DNA from 3 places in the Solidesulfovibrio sp. DCME genome. Region 3 is predicted to be linked to each of the others. Evidence: riboswitches for the same ligand, from Rfam matches in the RefSeq annotation. Region 3 holds a riboswitch; each other region holds the start of a gene.
What was found. Region 3 has a riboswitch for cobalamin ahead of ACP59X_RS15520 (sirohydrochlorin cobaltochelatase). Riboswitches for the same ligand answer to the same signal wherever they lie in the genome.
Positions count from the first base shown of each region.

Region 1: linked by a shared signal. The riboswitch ahead of ACP59X_RS17630 (TonB-dependent receptor plug domain-containing protein) and the one ahead of ACP59X_RS15520 (sirohydrochlorin cobaltochelatase) in region 3 are both predicted to bind cobalamin.
Region 2: linked by a shared signal. The riboswitch ahead of ACP59X_RS23320 (ribonucleoside triphosphate reductase) and the one ahead of ACP59X_RS15520 (sirohydrochlorin cobaltochelatase) in region 3 are both predicted to bind cobalamin.

Region 1 is NZ_CP188261.1:3,983,073-3,990,332, reverse strand. Features, by position in the region: gene ACP59X_RS17650 (hypothetical protein) at 1-77, shown strand, start outside; gene ACP59X_RS17645 (hypothetical protein) at 74-427, shown strand; gene ACP59X_RS17640 (methylenetetrahydrofolate reductase) at 414-1,328, shown strand; gene ACP59X_RS17635 (FecCD family ABC transporter permease) at 1,476-2,243, opposite strand; partial or broken gene ACP59X_RS17630 (TonB-dependent receptor plug domain-containing protein) at 2,287-2,622, opposite strand; cobalamin riboswitch at 2,828-3,023, opposite strand; gene ACP59X_RS17625 (LysR family transcriptional regulator) at 3,163-4,053, opposite strand; gene metE (5-methyltetrahydropteroyltriglutamate--homocysteine S-methyltransferase) at 4,177-6,471, shown strand; partial or broken gene glyA (serine hydroxymethyltransferase) at 6,576-7,260, shown strand, end outside.
Region 2 is NZ_CP188261.1:5,280,095-5,287,354, reverse strand. Features, by position in the region: gene ACP59X_RS23325 (anaerobic ribonucleoside-triphosphate reductase activating protein) at 1-172, opposite strand, end outside; gene ACP59X_RS23320 (ribonucleoside triphosphate reductase) at 354-2,546, opposite strand; cobalamin riboswitch at 2,679-2,903, opposite strand; gene ACP59X_RS23315 (hypothetical protein) at 3,173-3,451, opposite strand; gene ACP59X_RS23310 (ABC transporter ATP-binding protein) at 3,441-4,157, opposite strand; gene livM (high-affinity branched-chain amino acid ABC transporter permease LivM) at 4,160-5,383, opposite strand; gene ACP59X_RS23300 (branched-chain amino acid ABC transporter permease) at 5,367-6,284, opposite strand; gene ACP59X_RS23295 (branched-chain amino acid ABC transporter substrate-binding protein) at 6,342-7,260, opposite strand, start outside.
Region 3 is NZ_CP188261.1:3,503,693-3,510,952, reverse strand. Features, by position in the region: gene ACP59X_RS15535 (ABC transporter substrate-binding protein) at 1-170, opposite strand, end outside; gene ACP59X_RS15530 (ABC transporter ATP-binding protein) at 202-1,047, opposite strand; gene ACP59X_RS15525 (FecCD family ABC transporter permease) at 1,044-2,090, opposite strand; gene ACP59X_RS15520 (sirohydrochlorin cobaltochelatase) at 2,090-2,974, opposite strand; cobalamin riboswitch at 3,110-3,258, opposite strand; gene ACP59X_RS15515 (hypothetical protein) at 3,298-3,657, opposite strand; gene selB (selenocysteine-specific translation elongation factor) at 4,008-5,927, opposite strand; gene ACP59X_RS15505 (aminopeptidase) at 6,047-7,260, opposite strand, start outside.

The DNA of each region.
Region 1 (7,260 bases), 480 kb from region 3:
TCATGGCTGCTTTGAGAAACTCAGTCAAAGCAGCGGCTGTCGTGCGCCAATATCCGGCCGGGGCCAGGTCGCAATGAAACGCGAACACAAAAAGGACCAAGCCGAGATGTTCGCCATTCCCTTGCCAGCGGGCGCAGCAGGCTTGCTTGCGGCCTTAAGGGACATGGGCGAAGGGGATCGGCGCAAGTATGCCGGGCTTTTTTGCCAGGCAATCGCTGCGGGAATGAAAATACCGACCGCATCCTGCTCCCCTCCGGACGCTCCCTTTTCCGCACAGAAGGCCGACTCATATTGCCCGCTCAGTTGCCTCGGAGAAATATGGCCGGAGGAAACTCTGGCCGCCAACCTGCGCGCAGCCTCCGCTGCGACAACAACCGCGCCCAACGGCGCTATCGTCTTGATGATGGTGAAACATGAAAATAGCTGATTTGATGCCCTCAAGAAGTCGGTTTGTCTCTTTAGAATTTTTTCCCCCAAAGGAGCACAACGCCTGGCAAGGATTCGAGTCACAGATAGAACGGATGGCTGAGCTTGCCCCTCTGTTCGTTTCTGTGACGTACGGAGCCGGCGGCGGCACGCGGGCCACCACCCTTGCGACGGCCTCATGCCTGCAGGAACGGTTTGGATTATTCCCCATGGTCCATCTGACCTGTGCTGGGGCGACCCACGAGTCCATCGTGAGTTTCATGGAAGAACTTCAGGACATTGGAATAACCAACATCCTCGCATTGCGGGGCGACTTGCCGCCGGGCGTCCTTCCGACGGCGAATTCCGGCTTCTCTCATGCTTCCGATCTCGTTGCCTTCATCAGGTTGCGGTATCCGGAAACGGGGATCGCCGTAGCCTGCTACCCTGAAGCGCATCCGGAAGCCGCCAGCATCGCCGACGACCTTGAATGGACCAAGCACAAACTGGATGTCGGCGCGGATTTCGCCATCACCCAGCTATTTTTCGACGTCCGCTGCTATAATGATTTCGTCGCCCGATTACGCCGCAGGGGTGTCGTCAAGCCTATCATTCCCGGCGTGCTCCCGCTTCTCAGCATGCAATCCCTGCACAGGATTCTCTCACTTTGCGGCGCGAGTATTCCGGTAAAACTGTACCTTGAGTTGGTGCAGGCGGACAAAGATGGCGGAAATGAAGCCGTACGGCGCAAAGGCATAGAAATCGCACAACGCCAAATTCGTGACCTTATTGAACAGGGAGCGTCAGGAATACATCTTTATACACTGAATAATGCGGATGCTTGTATCGATATATTGTCTGGTGTTGACTATTTCGATACTCAAAAGAAAATATCTAGCCCCTCACACGAGGTTGTGACCTGATGATTCCGCCATGGCTTGTAACAGACTGCTATGAAAAGCCCATCGCAGCCGTTCACCGGGATAATCACTCGTGATCCCGGTGAATGGGACGACTTCCCGGCAGAGCCGTGATGCGAGGCGTATCCGTGAACGGATTGCAGTCTACGGCTAGATTCCAGTCATGGTCGCGGTGGTGGTGACGAGCACGCCCTGCACAAGACGCACCCGCACCCCGAGGTTTGCGGCCGCCTCGTCGCCGAGAAGGAGCAGGTTCATCGTCTGAGACAAGGCGAAGACCAACATGGCCCCGGCGACGACGCACAGGGCGGGGATCGGCAAAGAACCCAACGTGGCCGAAGACGTGTCGCCCATGAGCCAGACCAGTGTGGCGTGCAAGGTATGATCCCTGGTCATGGAGAGGAAAAACATGATGGCGGCCGAACAGAAGGCATTGACCATGACGCCGGACAGGACAAGGGAGGGCGTTGCCACGTGCCCATCCCGTAGCGACAGGGTCACGGCCACGCCAAAGGCTGCCATTGCCCCGAAAAAGGCGAGCGGTCCGGCTCCCAGGAACGTGGGCAAACCGAGCAACATGCCGCCCACCACGCCGAGGGCCGCTCCACCGGACACGCCGAGGATATAGGGATCGGCCAGTGGATTGCGCACCAGCGTTTGGAAGACCAAGCCACTAAGAGACAGCGCGCCGCCGGCCAAGGCCGCCAGCAAGCTCCGGGGCAGCCGCAACTTCCAGACGATGGCCAGGACGGTCGGGTCGCAGGCGTCGCTTTGGGCAAGCGCCCGCAGCACATCGTGCAGGGGAAGGGAACTCGATCCAACGACAAGGCCGGTGATCAGGGCCGCCGCGAGCAGCCCGGCAAGGGGCAGGCAGACCAGGGTCAGCCGGACGGACAAGCCGGCGTCGGCATATTTCACGGCTGTTTCCCGGCCGCAGGCGCGGGCGGTTGGCCGAGGCCCCATACAGGACCGATCCGGGACCGCGCATGATCTCCACGCGTTCCACGTTGTCCAGGGGAATCAGCGCAAGATTGCCCGAGCCGGAGGGGTTGCCGTCCACCAGCACCAGGGTCTTGGCATCCATGTTCGCCCCTGGCGAGACATAAGTGTCGAACCCTCGCAGGCGAAAACTCGTGTAAGCGCCTGGGTACTGAATGGTCGTGCCCGGCGATTTCCGGGCGATCAGTTCGCCCAAGGTGTCCACGCCCAGTTGGTTGATTGTCTCCCGGCCGAGGACCTCGACATGGACGGGAACCTCGCTGGCCGGAGCCGGGGTGGCCGTGGCCGTGACGAGCATTTCAGGAAGGTTGAACGTGTCTTCCCGGTCCTCGGCCGCCAGGCCCAGACAGGGCAAGACCATGACGACAGCCAGCGCAGCCAGCACGCAACGCATAAAAAGACCTCCTGCTTCGTTGAAGAAGAGGAGGGCCCGAGGAAACACAGACACGACACCCCACCAATCAGACGGGGTGTTGTCCATGGGTCGGCTCTGCCTCGAAGCCCGCCATGACTTCTCGCAGGCTGGTCTCCCGGCTCAAGGATCGTCCTACTTGCCGCGCCTTCCCATCCGCGCCTTTGCGCGGACAGTGGCTGTGTGCGGTTTTCGTCCCCTTTCACGGTTGCGGGCCAGCGCCGGTTTCGCACCGGACTTCCCACTTAGCCGCATCGCGGATGCGGACCTGCGAGTTCAATAATGCAGAGTAGTTGCCCGGCTCATACAGATATTGTCAAGCCGGATTCCCTCTTGCGCCCTCTCCCGAGGGGGCGGGCACCAGCGCTGCCAAGAGTATAGGAGCGTGTAACCTTCGCAGCCAATCAGGGACACACTACCGAGGGGCTATCGATCACGATACGCACGCGCCAACTCCACAAAGGCCCTCAGGTAATCGATGTCGGCGTCTGCCTCGCGGATACCGAGAAATATTTTCTTGTCTATGCCTTGCGCTCCCAAGCGCACCGGGAACACGGCGAATTTGCCGGCGTTCTCTTCGACCAGCCAACGCGGCAAGGCGGCCACGCCCCGGCCGCTGGCCACCATTTGAAGCATGATCTCGGTGGTTTCAATCCGCTTGTGCTGTTTGGGGATGATGCCGGCAGGCGTGAGGAATCGGGAATAAATATCGAGCCGATCAATGTGGACCGGGTAGGTGATCAGGATTTCCGCTGCAAGCTGTTCCGGCTCAATATGGCTCGCTGCGCGCAAGGGGTGGTTCGGCCCGACGACCAGCACCTGCTCATAGTCGAACACCGGCTCGAAATATAAGCCTGTCTTGTATAATGGATCGGGAGTCACGAGCAAATCGATTTCATAGCCGACCAAGGCCCCAATTCCGCCAAACTGGAATTTCTGCTTCACGTCCATATCCACAGCCGGCCAGGCATCCAAGTACGAAGCTGCAATCTTCAGCAACCACTGGTAACATGGGTGACATTCCATGCCAACGCGCAACGTGCCGCGCTCACCCTGTGCGAACTGATGGAGCCGCTCTTCAATGTGAGCGAACTGCGGCACCAAACGATTCGCTACCGCTAATAAATAGGTTCCTGCCTGTGTTGGACGCAGGCAGCGACCTTCGCGACGCCATATTGCTACGCCGAGCGTGTCTTCCAGCTTGCGAATGCTGTGACTCAGCGCGGATTGCGTGAGGTGTAAATGCGCTGCGGCGGCAGTCAGCGAACCGTGCTGCGAGACGGCGCGGAGGGTCTCCAGGTGGATGCGCTCTAACATGGCCGGCTTCCTCATCTATGAGCAGACGTCATGAGAATGTGAGAAAATACCATTTTTGTTCATGGTTTCAAAGCGCTATTTGGCCATCCTGGCATCGCAATAAAATCAACCGGAGAGAGGGGTATGGCATACACGCACAATCTTGGCTTCCCGCGCATCGGGGCCGCACGCGAGCTCAAATTCGGCCTCGAATCCTATTGGAAAGGCACGTCTTCCCTCGATGCCCTCAAATCGTTGGGGGGCACCCTCCGCCAGCGCCACTGGCAGGAACAATTGGGCCTTGATCTCGTGCCCGTCGGCGACTTCGCCTTTTATGATCACGTGTTGGACATGAGTTTCACCTTGGGCAATCTGCCCCATCGCGTGCGCGCCTTCCACGGCGATGCGCTGGACAATTCCTTTCGCCTCGCCCGCGGTCGCTCGGCCCAGGCGGCGGACATTCAGGCACAATGCCGCGACGGTGTCGCTGCCGGAGAAATGACCAAATGGTTTGACACCAACTACCACTATATAGTCCCCGAGTTCAGCGCCGACACCGCGTTCAAGCTTGATGCCTCGCGCTTGCTAGAGCAATTGGCCGAGGCGAAGGCCCTGGGCGTCAACGCCAAGCCGGTGATCATCGGGCCTGTCACTTACTTGGCGCTTGGCAAGGCCAAGGACGGCTCCGACAAGCTCGCGCTGCTGCCTCGGTTGCTCCCTGTTTATGCCGCATTGCTGGACATGCTGGCCGCGCAGGGCGTGAAATGGGTACAGGTCGACGAGCCGCTTCTTGTCACCGAACTCGACAACGAGTGGAAGCAGGCAATGGTCACGGCCTATGAGGCCCTCAGGCGCAACGCCCCGAAGCTCCTGCTGGCTACCTACTTCGGCTCCCTGCAAGAGAACCTGCCGCTGGTCGCCGGCTTGCCGATCCAGGGCGTCCACCTCGACGCCGTCAACGCGCGCCACGAAGTCGATGATCTTCTTGCCCGATTGCCGGCTGATCGCGTGTTGTCCCTGGGGGTCATCAACGGCCGCAACATCTGGAAGGCCGACCTGAACGCCGTGCTCGACTGGTTGGAGCCTCTGGCTGGAAAACTGGGCGAGCGTCTGTGGATCGCCCCTTCCTGCTCTTTGCTACACGTTCCCGTAGATCTGGAGAGCGAACAGAAACTTGACGCCGAGGTTGCATCCTGGCTGGCTTTCGCCAAGCAGAAGCTTGGCGAGTTGCGGGTGTTGGCCGTCGCCCTGAACCAGGGGCGCGACGCGGTCCGGGCCGAACTGGATGCCAATCGCACCGCCATTGAGGCCCGACGCAGTTCGCCGCGCGTGAACAACCCGGGTGTCAAGTCCGCCCTTGCGGAAATCAGGCCGGAACTGGGACAGCGCAAGAGTCCCTATGCGCAGCGCGCAGCCAGCCAGGCCCCGCTACTCAATCTGCCGAAGTTTCCCACCACCACCATTGGCTCCTTTCCGCAAACGGCGGAAATCCGCCAGGTGCGCAGCCAGTTCAAGGCCGGCAAGGTCAACGAGGCCACGTACCGGGAAGCCATGCACGGGGAAATCGCCCGGTGCGTGCGCGAGCAGGAAGCACTCGGCCTGGATGTCTTCGTGCATGGCGAGGCGGAACGCAACGACATGGTCGAATACTTCGGCGAACAACTCGACGGCTACGCCTTCAGCCAATTCGGGTGGGTGCAGTCCTACGGCTCGCGCTGTGTGAAACCGCCCATTCTTTTTGGCGACATCGATCGCCCGAAAGCCATGACCGTGGCGTGGATCACCTACGCCCAGTCCCTGACCAACAAACCCATGAAAGGCATGCTGACCGGGCCGGTGACCATCCTGAACTGGTCTTTCGTGCGTGACGACCAGCCGCGCTCGGTATCCTGCAAGCAGCTCGCCCTGGCCATTCGCAAGGAAGTATTGGACCTGGAAAAGGCCGGGGTGCGCGTGATCCAGATCGACGAGGCCGCGTTGCGCGAAGGCCTGCCGCTGCGCAAATCGCAATGGAAGGAGTATCTGGATTGGGCTGTGGAGTCCTTCCGCATCACCGCCAACGGCGTGGCCGACGAAACGCAGATCCATACCCACATGTGCTACTCGGAGTTCAACGACATCATCGCGTCCATCGCCGACATGGACGCCGATGTCATCACCATCGAAACCTCGCGTTCCGACATGGAGTTGCTCGACGCCTTTGACGACTTCAACTACCCCAATGAAATCGGACCAGGCGTGTATGACATCCACTCGCCCAATATCCCAAGCCAGCAGCACATCGTCGACCTTATGCAGAAAGCCGCCGAGCGCATCCCTGCGGAACGCCTTTGGGTCAACCCCGATTGCGGCTTGAAAACCCGCCAGTGGAACGAGGTGATCCCGGCATTGACCAACATGGTCACCGCAGCGAAGGCGCTGCGCGCCACGTTTGCTTGATGCAATCTGGAATGAGCCGCGCGACATTGAACGCCGCGTGGCCCCGATACACTCCATCCCACCAGCCCGGCTCCGTGTCGGGCTGCGAATTTTGAGGTGCCCACATGTTTGAACGGATCCGCCATACTCTCGACCAGATCGATCCCGAGGTGTTCGCCGCCATCCAACAGGAAAATCGGCGACAGGAAGATCACATTGAGCTTATCGCTTCCGAGAACTACGCCTCGCCAGCCGTGCTGGCCGCCCAGGGATCGCAACTCACGAACAAGTACGCCGAAGGCTATCCCGGCAAGCGCTACTATGGTGGATGTGAACACTGTCGATGTCGTCGAGCAGTTGGCCATCGACCGCGTGAAACAACTCTTCGGGGCCGAAGCCGCCAACGTGCAGCCCAATTCCGGTTCACAGGCGAACCAGGGTGTGTTTTTCGCCGTGCTCAAGCCGGGCGATACAATCATGGGCATGAACCTTGCCGAGGGCGGCCATCTTACCCACGGCATGGCGCTGAACATGAGCGGAAAATGGTTCAATGTGGTCAGTTATGGTCTGGACGACCAAGAGGATATCGATTACGCCGCGCTGGAGCAGCGAGCCCGTGAAAGCAGGCCCAAGCTCATCATCGCCGGTGCATCGGCCTTCGCGTTGCGCATCGATTTCGAACGCATTGCCCATGTGGCCAAGGAGGCCGGGGCATTTTTCATGGTGGACATGGCACATTACGCCGGCCTCATCGCTGCAGGCGTCTACCCTAATCCCGTTGCGCATGCCGACTTCGTGACCACCACAACG
Region 2 (7,260 bases), 1.8 Mb from region 3:
ACAGCACCGAGGCGGCGTCGCGCTCGCCCTCGCCGCCGATTTTGCGCAGCGGTTCGTTGTGGCAGTAGGGGCAGCCCCAGGGGCAGCCCTGGCAGTAGATGACCGCCGCCAGGGCGTCGGGGAAATCCAGGGTCGAAAGGGGCGTCACGCCGCCGATGGTCAGTCCGTCCATCCGGGCTCCCTTACCGTTCCCGCTGGCCGGGGGCAAGGGGCGGCCGGCCGGGTGGCGCCGGCCGCCCCGATAGGCCTCGTGTGGCGTTCTGAAAAAAACAGGGAACTGTTTTTTTCAGAAAGAATAATTATTCAAATTATTATTCTCGAAATTCGTATGCACGAATTTCGAGAACGCGACACTAGGACGCGGTTGTCGGCTCCGCAAAGCAGACCCGCTCCTCGTACTCGCCCTGTTTGCCGGTGTTGAATGCCGACTTGGGCCGGTAATAGCCCATGACCCGGGTCCAGATCTCGCAGGCTTGCGTGCGGCCTTCGGCGGCGCAGCGGGGGCAGGTCTCCTGCTCGCCGGGAAGATACCCGTGGACGTCGCAGATGGAGAAGGTGGGCGTCACGGTCACGTAGGGCAGGGCGAAGCGCGACAGCGACCGGCGCACGAGGTTCTTGCAGGCCTGGGCGCTGGAAAGCCGCTCGCCCATGTAGAGGTGGAGCACCGTGCCGCCGGTGTATTTGCGCTGGAGCTCCTCCTGGCGCGAAAGGGCCTCGAAGGGGTCGTCGGTGAACCCGACGGGCAGCTGGGAGGAATTGGTGTAATAGGGCTTGTCGTCGGTGCCGGCTTGCAGGATGCCGGGGAAGCGTTTGCGGTCCTCGCGGGCGAAGCGGTAGGTGGTGCCCTCGGCCGGGGTGGCTTCCAGGTTGTAGAGGTGGCCGGTGCGCTCCTGGAACTCGGTCATGCGGGCGCGCACGTGGTCGAGGAGCTTGACTGCCAGGGCGTGGCCGGCCGGCGTCGCGATATTGTCCGCGTCGCCCGTGAAGTTGCGCACCATTTCATTGATGCCGTTGACGCCGATGGTGGAGAAGTGGTTGCGCAGCGTCCCCAGGTAGCGCTTGGTGTAGGGGAACAGCCCGGCGTCCATGCGGCGGCCGATCTCCTTGCGCTTGATCTCCAGGCTCGTGCGGGCGGTCTCCAGCAGCCCGTCCAGGCGCGCCACCAGGCCTGCCCAGTCGCCGCGATGCAGATGGCCCAGGCGGGCGCAGTTGATGGTGACCACGCCCACGGACCCGGTCTGTTCGGCGCTGCCGAAGAGGCCGTTGCCGCGTTTGAGCAGTTCGCGCAAATCGAGCTGCAACCGGCAGCACATGGAGCGCACCATGCCGGGCTCCAGGTCGGAATTGAGGAAGTTCTGGAAGTAGGGGAGCCCGTACTTGGCCGTCATCTCGAACAGGATGTCGACATTGGGCGAGTCCCAGGGGAAATCCTTGGTGATGTTGTAGGTCGGGATGGGGAAGGTAAAAACGCGCCCTTTGGCGTCGCCGGCGGTCATGACCTCGATGTAGGCCCGGTTGATGGTATCCATCTCGGCTTGCAGGTCGCCGTAGGTAAAGGGCATCTCCTCGCCGCCGATGACCGGGTGCTGGCCGCGCAGGTCCTCGGGGCAGGTCCAGTCGAAGGTCAGGTTGGTAAACGGCGTCTGGGTGCCCCAGCGCGAGGGGACATTCAAGTTGTAGATCAGCTCCTGGATGGACTGGCGCACCTGGGCATAGGAAAGCTTGTCCTTGCGGAGAAACGGGGCCATGTAGGTGTCGAAGCTGGAAAAGGCCTGGGCGCCGGCCCATTCGTTTTGCAGCGTGCCCAGGAAGTTGACGATCTGGCCCACGGCGCTGGAAAGGTGCCTGGGCGGGTCGGCCTCCACCTTGTCGGGGACGCCGTTTAAGCCCTCCTGCAAGAGCATTTTGAGCGACCAGCCGGCGCAGTAGCCGGCCAGCATGTCCAAATCGTGGATGTGGAGGTCGCCTTCTCGGTGGGCGGCGCCGACTTCCGGCGGGTAGACGTGGTTGAGCCAATAGTTGGCCACCACCTTGCCCGAAACGTTGAGGATGAGCCCGCCGAGCGAATAGCCCTGGTTGGCGTTGGCGGCCACGCGCCAGTCCTGGCGGTCGAGGTATTCGTTGACCGAAGCGGCCACGTCCACCACGGTTTTCCTGTCCTGGCGCAGGCGGGCGCGCTGCTCGCGGTAGACGGAGTAGGCGCGCATGGTGCGGAAGTGGTTGGCGGAAATCAGCGCCTGTTCGACCACGTCCTGGATGCGCTCGATGTCGGGGACCCCGCCGGAGAAGCGGTGGGACAGGACCTTGACCACCTGCGCCGTGAGCAGGCCCGCCTCGTCGTCGCCGAAGTCGCCGGTGGCCGCGCCGGCGCGGCGGATGGCCGAGCGGATCTTGTCGGCGTCGAAGGGCACGACCTGGCCGTCGCGCTTGCGGATGCGGGCCGGGACGGCGGCCACGGCCGGCGGGCGGGCTTCGGGTTTTTCGGGGACATTTTCGGAACGGACGACATCGACGGCAAGGTTGCCGTGCTCGGTCGGCGAAAGCATGGGTGGTCTCCCTGGTCTGGGCTGGCGCGGTGGCGCCGGTTCGTGAAAGCGGTTCGGACAGGCGGCGCGGGGGCCAAGGCCCTCGCGCCTGCCGGGTCGCCCTCCCGCGAGGCTCCCTCGACGCCGCCGGCCGTTGGCCGACGGGCGTTGGCAGGTCTTCGGACTCGCGAACGGGCCGGCGGATGGCCGGGGTGCCTAGTGCCCGCCGCTTCCCGGAGGGGTGCTCCAGTGCTTGGTGGCGGGGGTCGTTTTCGCTTACCGCTGCGGGGCAGTTCCGGAATTGCGCCGGATTCCCTCTTTCGGCCCGTACCGCTCCCTCCCCCGGGGCGGACGGACACCAACGCAGCCCCACTGTATGGGAAAAGCGTTGGGCCGTGTCAACGCCGTCCGTCCCTTCCCCCTTGGCAAGGTTTTTCTGTCTCGGGAGGGGGATGGACCCTTTTCGAACAGCCTGACGACAGCGGGCGATTAAGGAAGGCGGCGAAAAAACTAGAGAACTATTTTTCTCTTATTTGTCCGCTAAATTGGCCAATCCGCCGGATCGCGCCCACCCGGCTCCCCCATTGGGGAGGTCCAGGAGGGGCACTGCCCCTCCTGGCCGCCGGAGGCATCTTCCCTTCTTCCGCCTACTTGTAATCCTTATCCGCGGCCTTGACCGTCTGCACGAGCCGCATGAAGTCCACGCCGGCCTGGTGCATGTGGGTGTAGTGCTCGGCGTAGTCGATGTCGATGCCGGACATGGACTGGGCGACGCGGATGTCGTCGAGGAAGCGGGTGACGGCGGCGGGGTCGGGGCTGTCGCCGAACTGGCGGGCAATGGCGTCAAGGACGAGGGCGCGGACGGCCTCGGCCTTATCCGGGCGCAGCCTGGCCAGGATGGCGGCGAGGGCGGGGTTATTGTCCAAGGTAGGCCTTCTTGATGTCCACGTTTTCGCGCAGGTTTTCGGCCGTGTCCTCCATGACCACGGTGCCGGTTTCCAGCACGTAGGCCCGGTCGGCCAGTTTCAGCGCGATGTTGGCGTTTTGCTCGACGAGCAGGATGGTCATGCCCCGCTCCTCGTTGACGTTGCGTATGATGCGGAAGATGTGCTGGGAGATCATGGGCGAAAGCCCCAGCGACGGTTCGTCGAGGAGCAGCATTTTCGGGCGGCTCATCAGCGCCCGGGCGATGGCCAGCATCTGCTGCTCGCCGCCGGACAGGGTGCCGCCGTGCTGCTTGCGCCGCTCGAACAGCACCGGAAACAGGCGAAAGACCAGGCCCAGGTCGGCCTCGATGCCGTCGGCGTCGCGGCGGAAAAAGGCGCCCATGTCCAGGTTCTCCCGCACGGTCAGGCGCGGGAAGATGCGCCGGCCCTCGGGCACCTGGCACAGGCCCATCTCGGGCAGCCTGTCGGCGCGCAGGTCGCGGATGGATTTGCCCTGGTAGCGCACGTCGCCGGCGCTGGCCCGCACGATGCCGCAGATGGTCATGAGCGTGGTGGACTTGCCGGCGCCGTTGGCCCCGATGATGGTGACGATCTCGCCCTCGTTGACGGTCAGCGTCACGTCGCGCAGGGCCTGGATGCGGCCGTAGTGGGCGCATACGCCCGTAAGTTCCAGGATGGCGGCCACGGCTACTCCGAATCGTCCGAACGTTTGCCCATCCGCGCCGCCGGCCAGAGTCCGGCCGGGCGCACCAGCATCATCACGGCCATGGCCCCGCCGAAGGCCAGCATGCGGTAGAGCTCGAAGCCCCGGAAGACCTCCGGCAGGGCGACCAGGGCCAGGGCGCCGAGGATGACGCCGGGAATGGAGCCCATGCCGCCCAGGACCACCATGGCCAGCACCATGGCCGACTCGATGAAGGTGAAGCTCTCGGGGCTGACAAAGCGCATGCGCGCGGCGAAAAAGGCCCCGGCCAGGCCGCCGAAGACCGCGCCCAGGGCGTAGGCCAGAAGCTTGAAGCGGAAGGTGTCCACGCCCATGAGCTCGGCCGCGGTCTCGTCCTCGCGGATGGCCTCGAAGGCCCGGCCGATGCGCGAGAAATTGATGCGGTAGACGGCGATGACCGTGAAGACCGCCAGGGCCAGAATGATGTAGTAGAGGTATTCGAGCTTGCGCAGCAGCAGGTACTCGAAGGAAAAGGAGCCGTCGGCAAAGGTCGGGATGTAGATGCCCGGGGCCTTGATGCCGAGGATGCCGTTGGGGCCGCCGGTCAGGGCCATCCAGTTGTTGAGCACGATGCGCACGATCTCGCCGAACCCGAGCGTCACGATGGCCAGGTAGTCGCCGCGCATGCGCAGGGTCGGGTAGCCGATGATGCAGCCGGCCGTGGCGGCGAAGACGGCGCAGATGGGCAGGCAGACCCAGAACGGCAGGGCGTAGTGCACCGAGAGCAGGGCGTAGGTGTAGGCGCCGACGCCGTAGAAGGCGATGTAGCCGAGGTCGAGCAGGCCGCACAGCCCGACCACCACGTTGAGCCCGAGTCCCAGGCAGATGTAGACCAGGACATTTATGGCCACGTCCTGGGCGTAGCGGTTGGTGATGAGCGGGTAGGCCAGGGCGAAGGCGGCCAGGGGGACGTAGAGCATCCAGCGCGGGGCGCGCGACAGGGTGCCGGTCACGCCGTCGCGGGCCCGGGCCAGGGGCGTGAGCACGGGGTCGAGGGCGCCGCGCTTGCCCAGGCGGAAAAGGACGAAGCAGACGGTCGCGGCCACGGCCACGCGCAGCCAGACCAGGAAGGAATCGGCGAAATGGAGCCTGCCGTCGCGGATGCCCAGAAGCGGCCACAGCAGCAAATAGAACCAGGCCAGGCCCAGCCCGAAATACAGCCAGGATTTCCTAGACCCGCGTGTCATCGACGTTTTCTCCCATGATGCCGGTGGGCATGAAATAGAGCACGAGGATGAGGATGACGAAGGCGAAGACGTCCTTGTACTCGCCGCCGTGGGGGATGTAGGCGGCGGCCAGGATCTCCACCATGCCGATGACGAAACCGCCGATCATGGCGCCGGTGATGTTGCCGATGCCGCCGAGCACGGCCGCGGCAAAGGCCTTGATGCCGGGGACGAAGCCCATGTCGTAGCGCACGGAGCCGTAGTAGAGCCCGACCATGATGCCGGCGGCGGCGGCCAGGGCCGCGCCGATGGCGAAGGTGGTGCTGATGACCTTGTCGGAGTGGATGCCGACCAGGGCGGACATGACCTTGTCCTGGGCCGTGGCCCGCATGGCCTTGCCGATGCGGGTCTTGTAGACCAGGGCGTTGAGCAGGAAAAGCAGCAGGGCGGTCACGGCGATGATGCCGATCTGCATGTAGCTTACGCGCACGCCCAGGGTCTCGAAGCCGCCGTGGGTGAATTCCGTGGGGTAGGCCTTGTCGTAGACACCCTGGGTCAGCATGAGGCCGTTTTGCAGGAAGATGGACATGCCGAGCGCCGAAAGGAGCACGGACAGGCGCGAGGACTGGCGCAGGGGCTTGTAGGCCACCTTCTCCACGGCCATGGCCAGCATGGCGCAGTAGCCCATGGCCAGGATCAGGGCGAAGGTCAGCCCGAACCAGGGATGGGCCTCCATGAGGCCCTGGGAGGCCATGTAGCTTAAAAGGATCACGCCCATGTAGCCGCCGGCGGCGAAGATCTCGCCGTGGGCGAAGTTAATGAGCGAAATGATGCCGTAGACCATGGTGTAGCCGAGCGCCACCAGGGCGTAGACGCCACCAAGGGTCAGGCCGTTGACCAGCTGTTGGATGAGGTATTCCATGCCGCCCGCGCTTTTCCGGGGGGAAGGCGCGCGGCCTTCCCCCCGGGTTCCATGCCGTTAGTACTTTTTGCCCGTCTGCGGGTCCCAGAAGTTGGCGAACTTGCCGTCCTTGACTACACGGATGATGTAGTTGGAGCCGGATTCGCCGTTCTTGGCGAACTTGATCTTCTTGGAGGCGCCGTCCATGTCCATCTTGAGCAGCTCTTCCTTGATCTTTTTCGGGTCGGTGGACTTGGCGGCCTTGATGGCGGAGAGCAGCGAGTAGGCGGCGTCGTAGGCGTAGGCCGAATAGGCGCCGGGCTTGCCGAACTTCTCGTAGGCGGCCATGAACTTCTTGTAGGCCGGGGTGGTTTCGTCGATGTAGCCGAAGGTCAGGTAGGCGCCCTCGGCGGCGTCCTTGGCGATTTCCATCAGCTGGGGATGGTAGACGGCGTCCTGGCCGATGATGGCGGCCTTGATGCCGGCGCGCTTGGCCTGGATGAGCATGAGCGCCCCGGAGGCGGAGTTTTGCAGGCTCATGTAGAAGACGTCGGGGTTGGCTTCCTTGATCTTGGTCAGGACAGCCGAGAAGTCCTTGTCGCCCTGGTTGACGTGGTCGTGCTCGATGACCTTGATGCCTTCGGCCTTGGCCAGCTTCTCGACGTTGTCGGCCAGGCCCTGGGAATAGGTGGTCTTGTCGTCGACGATGAAGATGGTCTTGCCCTTGAGGACGTCCTTGATGAACTTCATGGCGGCGATGGACTGGTCGTCGTCACGGCCGCAGACGCGGAACATGTAGGCCAGGCCGCGCTCGGTGACCTTCTCCGAGGTGGAGGCCGGGGTCAGCATGGGGATGTCGGCCTCGGCCAGGGCCTCGGAGGCCGGGATGGTGGCCGAGGAGCAGTAGGCGCCGATGACGCCGACGACCTTCTCGTTGACCAGCTTGTTGGCGGCGGCCACGGCCTGGCGCGGGTCGCAGGCGCTGTCCTCGGCGAAC
Region 3 (7,260 bases):
AGGTCGGGTGCCACGGCCAGGACGCGCTCGATGTTCGGCCGCATGTGGGTGCCGATGACGGGCAGGCCGGCGATGGCCGGCGGCCGGGTGTCGGCCTCGGTGCGGGCCACGATGCGATCGGTAAGCCCCAGTCCGGCGAGGATCTCGTTTAGGGCGCCGTAGAGGGCCACGATCCTCTGGGCCGGCTTTTCCAGCCGGACCTCATGGCCCAGGTCGTCGGTTATCGTCACGGCCGCCAGGCCGGGGGACGGTTGCGGCAGCAGGAGGGCCAGGAGGGCCAGCAGGCACGGCCAAAGCCTGGGGGCAGCCGTTTCGCGGATGGGGGATGACCAGGATGTCGGCATCGTAAATCCTTGACAGGGTTTGGCCGGTGAAGACGTCGGCGGTGGGGCCGTCGGCGACGATATGGCCGTCTTTTAAAAAAATGAGCCGCTTGCAGAAAAGCGCCGCCAGGTTGACGTCGTGCAGGGCGGCCAGCACGGTGGTACCGGCGGCGTTTCGCCGGGCAAGCAGGTCGTAGAGTTCCATTTTTCGGGCAATGTCCAGGCTGGCCGAGGCCTCGTCCAGAACAAGCGCCCGGGCGTCCTGGGCCAGGGCCCGGGCGGTGAGCACGCGCTGGAATTCGCCCCCGGACAAGGCGTTGAGGCGCCTTTCGGCGAGATGGTCCACGCCCACGGCCGCCATGGCCTCCCGGCAGGCCGCCTCGTCGGCTTCGGTGTAGCCGGCCAGGAAGCGCAGGTAGGGATAGCGGCCCAGGCGCACCAGGGCGGCCACGGTGAATTCGCCGGCGCTTTCGGCCCGCTGGGGCACGGCGGCGACGAGCCGGGCGCGCTCCCGCGAGGCCAGGCCGGCCACGTCGCGGCCGCTCAGGGCGACGGTGCCGGCGGTCGGGGCCAAAATGCCCGTGGCGGCCAGCAGCAGCGTGGTCTTGCCCGCGCCGTTGGGGCCGAGAAGCCCCACCATTTCGCCCGGGGCGATGGCGAGGTCGATGGCGTGCAGGACCTCGACGTCGCCGTAGCCGGCCCGAAGGCCCGTAAGGCGGATCACGCCCGGCCTCCGCCCCGGGGGGCGAGCAGCAGGAAACAAAAAAACGGGCCGCCCAGAAGGGCCGTGACCACGCCCACGGGCAGCTCGGCGCCGCCGGGCAGGATGGTGCGGGCCAGGACGTCGGCCAGGACCAGCAACGCGCCGCCGCACAGGGCGCTTTGGGGCAGCAGCCGGCCATGCTCGGCCCCGTAGAGCCGGCGGCAGGCGTGGGGGGCGATGAGCCCGACGAAGCCGATGACCCCGGAGACGGCCACGGCGGCGGCCGTCAGCAGGCTGGCGGCGGCCAGCAGCGTCAGCCTGGCCCGGCCGGCGGCAACCCCCAATTGGCGGGCTTGCGTGTCGCCCAGAAGCAGGATGTCCAGTTCCCGGGCAAAAAGGGCCACCAGGGCCAGCCCCAGCAGGCAGCAGGGCAGGAAAAGCCCCAGTTCCGCCTGGCCCCGGCCCTGGAAGCCGCCCATGATCCAAAAGACGATGCCGGCCACGGATTCCTCGTTGAGCGCCTTGACCAGCGACAGCAGGGCCGAAAGGAAGGTGGCGGCGATGATGCCGGAAAGGACCACCGTTTCCCGGCGCAGTCCCCCGGCCAGACGCGACAGGGCCAGGACCCCGGCCAGGGTCGCCGCGCCGCCGGCCAGGGCGCAAAGGGGTGTGGCGAAGCGCCCGCCCCAGGCGGCCGCCAGGCCCAGGGTCAGCGACAGGGCGGCCCCGAAGGCCGCGCCGCCGGAGACGCCCAGGGTGAAGGGGTCGGCCAGGGGGTTTCGCAACACGCCCTGGAAGACGCCGCCGGCCACGGCCAGGGCGGCGCCCACGCCGTAGGCCAGAACGGCCCGCCACAGGCGCAGGTCGAGGACCACGGCCGGCAGGGCCGGGTCGGCCGGGGCGGCCAGCGGCAGCCCCATGGCCCGGCCGAGGACCGTGGCCACGTCGCCGGGTGCGGCCGGATAGGCCCCGGCCAGGCAGGCCGCGACCAGCGCGGCCAGCCCGGCCAGGGCGGGAAGCAGGGCGGCGGTCCGTCCGCCCGGTCGGCCTGACGTGGCGGGCATTATTTCCCGGGCAGGGCGTCGAAGGTCGCCTTGAGGTGGTCCAGCCAGATGGCGGCCACGGCTTCGCGGTCGGCGTTGCCGGTGAGCACGGGCACGGCCTCGACGCCGGCCTTTTTGAGCAGCGAAGCCAGGGAGTCGTTCTCCTGGCCGGCCATGTCGTTTCGGGCGTGGTCGCCGGCCACGGCGAAAAGCGGCACGAGATAGGCCTTTTTGACGCCCCGGGCCTTGAGTTCGGCGGCGACGTCCTCGAAGCTCGGCGTGCCCTCGACCGTGGTCACGAAGGCGTTTTTGTCCTCGCGCCACAGCGTGTATTGCAGGGCGGGGTAGGCCATGTCGGCGAAGTGGTCGGTGCCGTGGCCGACGAAGACGAGCGCGTCGACGGGCTTGCGCTCCCTGGGCGCGGACGCGAGGAGCGCCTTGGCCACCCGGGGGAAGTCCTCGCGGGAAAAGAGCAGCGGCGCGCTGACTTCCGCGTGGGAAAGCCCCTTGGGCAGGCCGGAGAAGGCCTTGGCCAGGCTGACCAGGTCGTCGTATTCGTGGCCGGGGATGGTTTGCAGGGACAGGATGGCCACGTCGGTGACGCCCTGGTCGGGCAGGGCGGCCAGGGCCTCGGCCGGGGAGGGGAAGACCTTGCCTTCCTTGGCCAGCTTATGCCGGATCATGGCCGCGGTGTAGCACAGCGACACCGGCACGCCGGGATAGGCGGCCTTGACGCGCTCGACCATCTTCTGGATGGCCGGGGCGGCTTCGGGCACGGTGGTGCCGAAGGCGGCCACGACGATGGCCCGTTTGGCTTCCTTTTTGGCCTCGTGGCCGGCCAGGGCCGGTACGGACAGGAACAGGCACAGCGCAAGGCAGGTGAGCGTTTTCAGGGGACGCGTCATTGGGGGTGAACCTCCATGGGCATGGAGGGCTCTTGAAGAATGGAAAAGGACCGCGCCGCCAAATGGGGACGCCCGCCCTTTCCCTTGAGCCCGGCCGGCAAAAGCCCTCGTTGCCGACGGGTTGGCCTGTGACCGGGCAGGTCTTCCGGCTCGTCCCATCGGCCCCGGCCTTCCCGGGAGAAGCTCCCAGTGGCGCGCGTGGAGGCCGACCTTTTCGGGGACTGACGGCGGCGGGTCCGCTCCCGACTTGCACGGGATTCCCTATTGAGCCCCGACGGGGCACCCTGGTCGTTTCCGGGCAGTAGCCGGGGGCAGGGGCGGTGTCAAGGATTGGCCGGGGTACGGCTGGGCTTTATGACGCCGCGGTCGAGCAGGGCCTTGTAGTCGGCTTTCTTGGTGAAAAGCGTGGGCACGTGAAGGTTTTCCAGCAACTGGAGCAGGGTCTGGACCGTGGCCGGCTTGGAGTTTTTCCCGAGGACCACCACGGCCGTGTCCCGGGCCACGGCGATTTTCTCGGCCACCTCCCAGGCGCCGGTCATGGGCCGGCCGCCGTCGAGGCTGTAGGCGTCGTTTTCGATCACGACCACGCCGGCCAGGGCCGTGGCCTCGGGCCGGGCCAGGCCCAGGGCGGCCAGGCAGATCAGGGCCGGCAGGGCGGCCAAAAAGGGGTTGCGTCTGGACATGGGCTCGTTTTGGGGTTAAGGATTTTTTTCACGAAATACATCCGCCCAGGGGGTTCGCCGTGCAATTCGACTTCTCCGGCCTCATCGTGCTGTTCGGTTTCGTCTCGGTCTTCGTCGCCCTGCTCGTCATCAAGGCCCAGCAGGAAGCCAAGCCCCAGGACCAGGACTGGTAGCCCCCGGCCACCCAGCCATTCCGGCGGCGGCGGGCCACGGCCTGTCGTCGCCTTCGTCGTTGCCCGTCTTCACTGTCCGCCCGCTCCTTCTTCCCCATCGGGGAGGTCCAGGAGGGGATCATCCCCTCCTGGCCGCCGGAGGCCTCTTCCCTGCCTCCCCGCCTGCTCCTTTCGCCGCTACTTTCCGCGCAACTGCCGCTTGTCGCCGACGCGGATGGTGATCTTTTCCTTGTCCAGGTATTCGAGCAGGGCGATGAGGAACTTGCGCGACAGCCCGGTCAGTTCCCGGAATTCGGCCGGCCCCATGTCCGTGGCGCCGCCGGCGTAGTAGGCCCGGACCTTCGCGATGAGCGCCGCGATGGCCTCGGCGCAGAAATACATCCCTTCCTGGGCCTTGACGATGCGCCCTTCGTCCATGAGCACCTTGTAGACCGGCTGGGCCTCCTTGAAGGTCAGCGACAACGGCTCCAGGATGTCCTTGACGTTGGGCGGGGTCAGCCCACCTTTCTGGTAGACATCGAGCAGCGTGGCCCGAAGCGTCGCCTGGTCCGAGGCCAGGGACACCTTGTGGCCGGCCAGGCGCAGCACGTCCTGTTCGGTGGCCAGTACCCCGGCGCGCAGTTGCCGTTCGACCACGTAGTGAAAGAGCTTGGGCGCAAGGGCCTTGCCCCAGGTGGAGGCCAGTTCGCTGCGGGAGATGCCGAGCTTGAGCGGTTCGCGGGTGTGGAAGGCGGCGACGTATTCGGCAAGGGTGGCGGCCAGCTGCGTGAGGACGGCGCCGGCGACGAAATGGCGGCCTTCCTTGCCGTCGCGCTCGACCAGCGCCGCCCGGCCCTTGTCGCAAAGGCCGGCCAGGGCCTTGTCCAGGGCCTTGGATTCGAGGTCGGTGAGCGTCATGAGCCGCGCAAAGCCCAGCCCCTCGATCCCGGCCCGGTCGAGCTGCAAGGCGACCAGTTCCGAGCCCGTTTCCGTGGCCAGGGCGGCCAGCATGGGCGCGGCGGCGGGGTCGAAGCGCTTGACCTTGCGGCCCATGGGCGAGAGCACCCGGCCGCCGGCCATGGTGCGCAGCGGCGCGCCCGAGCGCACCACCACCCGGTCGCCGTGGACCCCGGCCAGGGGCTCGGGAAAACGCATCTGGCACACGGCCGTCTGGCCGGGTTCGAGCTTTTCGCGGTCGAGCAGGTGGATGCGGGCCAAAAGCTCCCGGGTGCCGTGGTGGAAATGCACCTCGGTGCGGTGCTTGATGGCGCGCGGGGCCGAGGCCAGGCAGGCGAGCTCCACTTCCCAGACCGTGTCCGGAAAAAGGGTTCCGGGCCGGGCCAGCACCTCGCCGCGTTCGATGTCCTCCACCTCCAGGCCCGTCAGGTTGACGGCCGTGCGCCGGCCGGCCGGGGATTCCTCCACCGTCTCGCCGTGGGATTGCAGGCCGCGAATCTTGGAGCGTTTGTCCGTGGGGAAAAGCTGCACGTCCTCGCCCAGGCGAAACGAGCCGGCGATGAGCGTACCCGTGACCACCGTGCCGTGGCCCTTGAGCGTAAAGACACGGTCGATGGGCAGCCTGGCCAGGTCCGAGCGGCGCCGGGGGGCGAAGTCGGCCACGAGCGCGGCCAGGGCGTCGCGCAGGGCGTCGAGGCCCGTCCCGGTGTGGGAGGAGACCGGAAAAAGGGGGGCGTCGGCCAGGAAGGTGCCGGCCAGTTCGGCCCGCAGATCGTCGGTGACCATGGCCAGCCAGTCTTCGTCCACCATGTCGGCCTTGGTCAGGGCCACCAGGCCGGTTTGCACGCCGAGCAGCGTACAGATGTCCAGGTGCTCGCGGGTTTGCGGCATGACGCCTTCGTCGGCGGCCACGACCAGCATGACGAAGTCGATGCCGGCCGCGCCGGCCACCATGTTCTTGACGAAGCGTTCGTGGCCGGGCACGTCGATGACCCCCAGGCGCGCCCCGCCGGGCAGGTCCATGAAGGCGAAGCCGAGCTCGATGGTGATGCCGCGCTTTTTCTCCTCGGCCAGACGGTCGCAGTCGATGCCGGTAAGCGCCTTGATGAGCGTGGTCTTGCCGTGGTCGATATGCCCGGCCGTGCCCATGATGACAGGCATGGATGCTCCTTTGGAGGAGGGGAGGGAAGAGGCCTCCGGCGGCCGGGAGGGGATGATCCCCTCCCGGACCCTCCCCGATGGGGCGTCGCCCGGGCGCGGGCCCGGGCGACGCCCGGGGGTTAGCTCGACAGAAAGGCCTTGTAGGCCAGCATGGCGGCGTAGATGTCGGCCACGCTGGTCAGTTCGAAGGGGCTGTGCATGGACAGCACCGACGGGCCGAAGTCGATCACGTCCATGCCGTAGACGGCCAGGAACTTGGCCACCGTGCCGCCGCCGCCGAGGTCCACCCGGCCCAGTTCGGCCATCTGCCAGGGCACGCCCGCCCCGTCGAGGAGGTTGCGCAGCCAGGCCACGTACTCGGGGTGGGCGTCGTTGGCCCCGACCTTGCCCCGGTGGCCGGTGAACTTGCAAAACACCGGCCCGAAGCCCAGGATCGAGGAATTGAGTTTTTCGTGCAGGTCCTGGTGGTCCGGGTCGATGGGGGCGTGGACGTCGGCCGACAGGGCCTTGCCGGCGGCCAGCACCCGGCTTTTGCGCGCGCCGGGGTCCCAGGCCTCGATGAGGTCGTCCAGGCAGTATTCGAAAAAGCGGGACTTGGCCCCGGTGGAGCCTTCGGAGCCGATCTCCTCCTTGTCCCAAAAAAGCACGATCTGCGTGTGTTCGGGCTGGGGCGCGGCCAGCAGGGCGGTAAGCGCGGTGAAGACGCAGGCCCGGTCGTCCTGGCCGTAGCCGCCGATGAGCGCCTCGTCCAGGCCCACGAACCGGGCCGGGCCGGCCGGCACGGCCTGCAGTTCGGCGCTGTAGAGGTCGGCCTCCCCGATGCCGTACTTGTCGTGCAGCAGGGCCAGCACCTTTGTTTTGATGGCATCCTTGCCGTTTTTGGCGGCGTCCGTGGGCGCGGCCGCGGCGCCCTCGGCCTCCTCGGTCGCGGCCGGGGGATCGGCCGGGCTGTGGCCGATGAGGATGTTGAGTTTTTCGGCCTCGAAGGCGTCGGCCAGCTTCTGTTCGACCTGCCGGTAGGCCAGGTGCGGCAGCAGGTCCGGGATGGCGAAGACCGGGTCGGCGGCGTCCTCGCCGATGGTCACCGGCACCACCGTGCCGTCCTTTTTGGCCACCACGCCGTGCAGGGCCAGGGGCCGGGCCAGCCATTGGTGCTTGCGGATGCCGCCGTAGTAGTGGGTCTTGAGCTGGGCCACGCCACAGTCCTGGTAGAGGGGGTGCTGCTTGAGGTCGATGCGCGGCGTGTCGCCGTGGGCGCCGACTAGGCGGAAGCCCTCGCGCAGGGGGGTTTTGCCCTTGCGGGCGACGAACACGGTCTTGCCCTTGAGCACGC